2 regions of the Fontibacillus forbon genome follow, and region 2 is predicted to be linked to the other one. Evidence: riboswitches for the same ligand, from Rfam matches in the RefSeq annotation. Region 2 holds a riboswitch; the other holds the start of a gene.
What was found. Region 2 has a riboswitch for cyclic di-AMP ahead of ACLB09_RS24235 (C40 family peptidase). Riboswitches for the same ligand answer to the same signal wherever they lie in the genome.
Positions count from the first base shown of each region.

Region 1 (2,396 bases), on a different contig from region 2:
AAGCGCCGACCGCATTAATCGTTAATTTCAATCCCCAGCCTGACGGTTTTTCCCGAAACCATTTTACGAGCATACCGGTTTGCGCCAACGTAAACGGAATAAATACGCCAACCGCATAGAGAGGAATCAGATGCTCTGTCTGTCCTTTAAAAACGATGATAAGCAGAATGGAGGCCACCGCCAAAAAAACGATCCCGTTGGAATAACCGAGGCGGTCACCCCGAACGGTGAACATACGGGCTATATATTTGTCTTTCGCCAGGTTCACGGCCAAGAGCGGAAATGCCGAGTATCCCGTATTGGCAGCCAGCACCAGAATCATCGCGGTTATCCCCTGAATCGTATAGTACATAAAGCCCCGGCCGAATGTAGCTGAAGCGATTTGGGATACGACGGTTTCCTCCGCTTTAGGCGAAATCCCGTAATAATAGGCCAGCCATACGATTCCCGTAAATAAAAGCGCCAGCAGCACGCCCATCGCAGCTAATGTTTTGGAAGCATTCTTGGGGGCCGGGTCCTTGAAATTAGGAATCGCGTTGGAAATCGCCTCAACCCCGGTCAAGGCCGAACTCCCTGAGGCGAATGCCCGCAAGAGCAGGAACAGCGTAAGTCCTGTCACAGGCGTACCGATCGGGGAATGTAAGTTGGCCGGAACTTCACCCACCGCAATTTGATAAAGACCCGCTCCGATCGTAATAAATATGACAAGCACGAACAAGTAAACCGGATAAGCCAGAATAGAAGCCGATTCGGTGATTCCGCGCAAATTAAGAACCGTGATAACCACTACTAAAAGGCATGCAATGAGTACATTATAGGAATGCAACGACGGAAAAGCCGAGGTAATGGCATCCGTACCTGCGGAAATGCTGACCGCAACGGTTAAAATGTAATCCACCAGCAGCGCACCGCCTGCTAAAAGTCCGGAGTTTACTCCCAAATTTTCCTTGGAAACGACGTAAGCTCCTCCGCCGTGAGGATACGCATAAATCACTTGTCTGTAGGATAAGACCAGAGCCACCAGCAGCACCAGAATTCCCACGGCAATCGGAATGGAGTACCAGTAGGCTGCCGCGCCGATCGTCATCAAGACGAGCAGAATCTGCTCCGGTCCGTAGGCTACGGAGGACAAGGCATCCGATGAAAGGATGGCCAGGGCTTTCGTTTTGTTTAGTTTTTGTTCGCCAAGTGCGGTTGACTTCAGCGGCTGACCGATGAGCACTCTCTTGATTATCGAAAACATAGCTGCAACACCACCGTGCTTTATTTTTTGCAAATACAAAGGCTGTTTATGAATTAATAATATTGGCAATTCGTCATATTAAACCCGAATCGGCAAATAGCGGTAACGGGCTATTCGAATATGATTCAACAGAGCCAGTCATGCAGGAGTTTGGCAAACCCTGGGGCTTTTTGCACAGCAAAAAACCACAGAGGCACGACCCCCTGCGGTCCATGGTTACTTACATGGGCACAGTATCATCCTCTCTCGGACTACGCTTACGAGGTTAGCTGTCGGATTAGGGTGGCGAGAGTCACCCCTCCGCAGCATGTTCTGCAGGACATGCTGCGGATTCACCCCCTACCGTTCGTTTAGGCTGCTATTGCCTGGACGCCCGGCATTCGGTTCCCCCGCTTTCCCGCGATACGGGAAATTCAGCGAATCAAGAATATAAAATCCAAGAGTGAATATTACGCCTGCTCTCATTTTCTGTAAATCCCTGAATTTGCCTCAAAACGCGTTTTTCCGGGTTTGATAGGAGAATAAAACGCTTACTTTCATCACTTTCATTTATTATCATGGATTATTGAGTCCGGATAACTAATCTTATATAGGATTTATAGACAACAAAAAAAGCCGGCTTCCATTCATCGGAAACCGGCCTGTCCTTGCATTATTTTTTCAAACAATCTGCTTCAGCTTATTCACCGTTCAAGCGATACCCGCCATGAAATACCGGTCCCACATACTCGTTAAAGGCATAACCCGAAGAGATGGCAGCCGTGACGAATTTTTTCGCCTTGACCACGGCTTCTTTCACGGATAATCCGCCGGCCAAGCCACCGGTAACCGCCGCGGCAAACGTGCAGCCTGCCCCATGATTATAGGCCGGTTCGATCTTTTCCGTCTCCAGGATCACAAATTCCTCGCCGTCATAGAACAGGTCGATGGCTTTTTCGCCTTCCAAAGCTTTACCGCCTTTAATGACTACGTTTGCTGCACCGCGCTCATGGATGACTTTTGCGGCTTCCTTCATCTCGTCGACGGAAGTAAGGCGGCCCAAACCGGACAATACGCCGGCTTCAAACAGATTCGGCGTAACGACCTTGGCGAGTGGTACCAACAAATCGCGAATCGCATCGGCGCTCTCGGGATTCAACACTTCGTCTTCGCC
Region 1 is NZ_JBKGFV010000002.1:797,449-799,844, forward strand. It holds gene ACLB09_RS10660 (APC family permease) at 1-1,243, opposite strand, end outside; cyclic di-AMP (ydaO/yuaA leader) riboswitch at 1,482-1,672, opposite strand; gene pdxK (pyridoxine/pyridoxal/pyridoxamine kinase) at 1,923-2,396, opposite strand, start outside.
Region 1: another riboswitch for cyclic di-AMP. It lies ahead of ACLB09_RS10660 (APC family permease); the one in region 2 lies ahead of ACLB09_RS24235 (C40 family peptidase).

Region 2 (2,396 bases):
GTATTCCAGGTCAATACCTCCAGGTCAATCACATCCCTCGGCTTCCGCCGCTGGGCCTCCTCCACAATGGCAAGTACAAAAGCTTTACCCAAGCCGTGGCCGCATAAATCAGGCCTCATGCCGATCCCTAGACGCGTAACCCCCTCCATAGGGAAGTACTGGGCAAATCCGGCAAGTTCGTCCTCCTGATTCAATAAAGAGACATACTGCTGCGCCCGTAAGGCGGGATTGCCGAATTCTACATCGAGCGCTTTCATTTGTTCCCAGGGGAGCCAGCTATAAATATCATAGGGAGAATCGTAACGCCAGGTGCTGATTTCCGCGCCGTGGCTTTCTTCCATGGGTACGATTCGGAATGCTGCGATCGGTTTTTCCATAATGCGCCTCCTTAAACGATAGGAATACATATGCGGTTACCCATATGGCTTAAGTTCTTTTTAACCTCACTCTATCGGGATTTTCTTTGATTGTAAAGGCTTTGAAATGGAGGATCGCAAGAAAGGAAGCACGAAAAAAAGTGCTGAACGGGGAAATTTCCTGTTTAGACTTATGCCAATGGGGTAAATTTTGGATATAGAAGGATTTGGATATGGAGTGAAGGAGATACGGACGGAGATTAAAAATATTTTTTTGGAAATAGGCCGCGTACAAGAAACCTTTTGATCCGATCCTTCGTTATATGAGTAAGATGATACAGAGAAAAAAAACCGCAGCCGATTCCTGCAAGAATCAGTTGCGGTCAGATGGGTTTTCGAGGTGAGGGCCTCAAAGGTGTCAGGGTGATCAGGATTCTGTGGCAAACGTTGTAAAGCTGGATTTGCTCAAAATTCTTTTTGCCCCGACATAACGCGTTTTATAATAGCTGTTGCTCAATTTGTCAGTTCGGATGCCTTTAGAGGAAGAAGCGTGTGCGAACTTATCGTCGCCCAGGTAAATGCCGACGTGGGACACTTTACCTTTACCCAAGGTGTTGAAGAAAACGAGATCTCCTGCCTTCAATTGGCTTTTTGCCACGGCCGTTCCTTGTTTGTACTGGGCTCCGGACACGCGGGCAAGATCGATGCCCATTTTTTTGAACACATACCTTGTAAATCCGGAACAATCAAAACCGTTGGTCGTAACTCCTCCGTATTTATAAGGTGTGCCGTACACGGACTTAACAACGCTGTTCAACGTGGTGTCTGCGAAAGCGCTTCCCGTTCCCATGGTGAATAGGATGGCCAAACTCGTAGCTGCTGCTGTGATCGTCTTTCTCAAGATGTAAAACTCCTTCCAAGGCCTGCGAGGTTAGCTTGAGGATTCGGTTGAAGGTTCCCTATGATCCTTATGTAGCGAGATCAATTCACCCAAAATGGTTCCCCCGTTTCCCGGGTGCCGGGAATTCGGCTGTTCTTAGTTGAATGCACCCGAAAAATACGACGTTACGACAGAAATTACAAAGTTGTTACTATTTACTCTGGTTATTTTACCAAGGCTAGCCGGACTTGGCAAGTTTGTTTCGGCAATTTTGAATAAATAAGTTAATTTGTCCTGTTTATCCCGGTCAGAACCGGGTAATGATTCCTAGGAAGTGTGCCTGAAAAAAAGAAAAACCCGCAGAAGTTGATTCCATAAAGAATCACTGCGGGCTTGACTGTTATTATTCTACTTCATCATGGTCCTGAACATCACCGGTAACTTCTTCATATTTGTCGGTGCTCATAATGCGCTTCGCGCCAACGTAACGCTCGACATAATACTTTTCGCTTAATTTGCTGATGACTACGCCCTTGGAAGAGGAAGCGTGAGCAAACTTGCCATCACCGACGTAAACGCCGACATGAGAAACGCCTTTGCCTGAAGTGTTGAAGAACACCAGGTCGCCGGCAATCAGTTGATCTTTCTCAATAGCGGTTCCCATTTTGTACTGGGAGCCTGATTGGTGCGGCAATTTAATGCCGATTTTCGAGAAGACATACATAGTAAATCCCGAACAGTCGAAGCCTGAGGTAGTAGTTCCACCGGAAACATATTCAGTTCCCAGGGCTTTGTCGATCACGCCATCGAGTTTGGATTCCGACGCGAAAGCGCTACCAGTTCCGATGGAGAAAAGTAATGCAAGACTTACTGCTGCTGCGGTTAACTGTTTCTTCAAGGAAATGCTCCTTCCAATGCCTACGAGGTTAGCTTAAGGATTCGGTTGAAGGTCCCCTATGATCCCTCTCTTGCGAGATCAATTCACCCAAAGTGGTTCCCCCGTTCCCCGCGAAGGGAATTCGGCTGTAATTTACATCTGACTTCTTACTTATTCAACACTCAACAGAAAACTCCTGCTAATAGTAACAAAAATAATTACAAAACTGTTACTGAAATTGTGCTGCTGTTATTGTAACAAAGGCAAGTATATTTTGGCAATG
Region 2 is NZ_JBKGFV010000009.1:18,521-20,916, forward strand. It holds gene ACLB09_RS24230 (GNAT family N-acetyltransferase) at 1-377, opposite strand, end outside; gene ACLB09_RS24235 (C40 family peptidase) at 784-1,257, opposite strand; cyclic di-AMP (ydaO/yuaA leader) riboswitch at 1,262-1,398, opposite strand; gene ACLB09_RS24240 (C40 family peptidase) at 1,640-2,134, opposite strand; cyclic di-AMP (ydaO/yuaA leader) riboswitch at 2,137-2,271, opposite strand.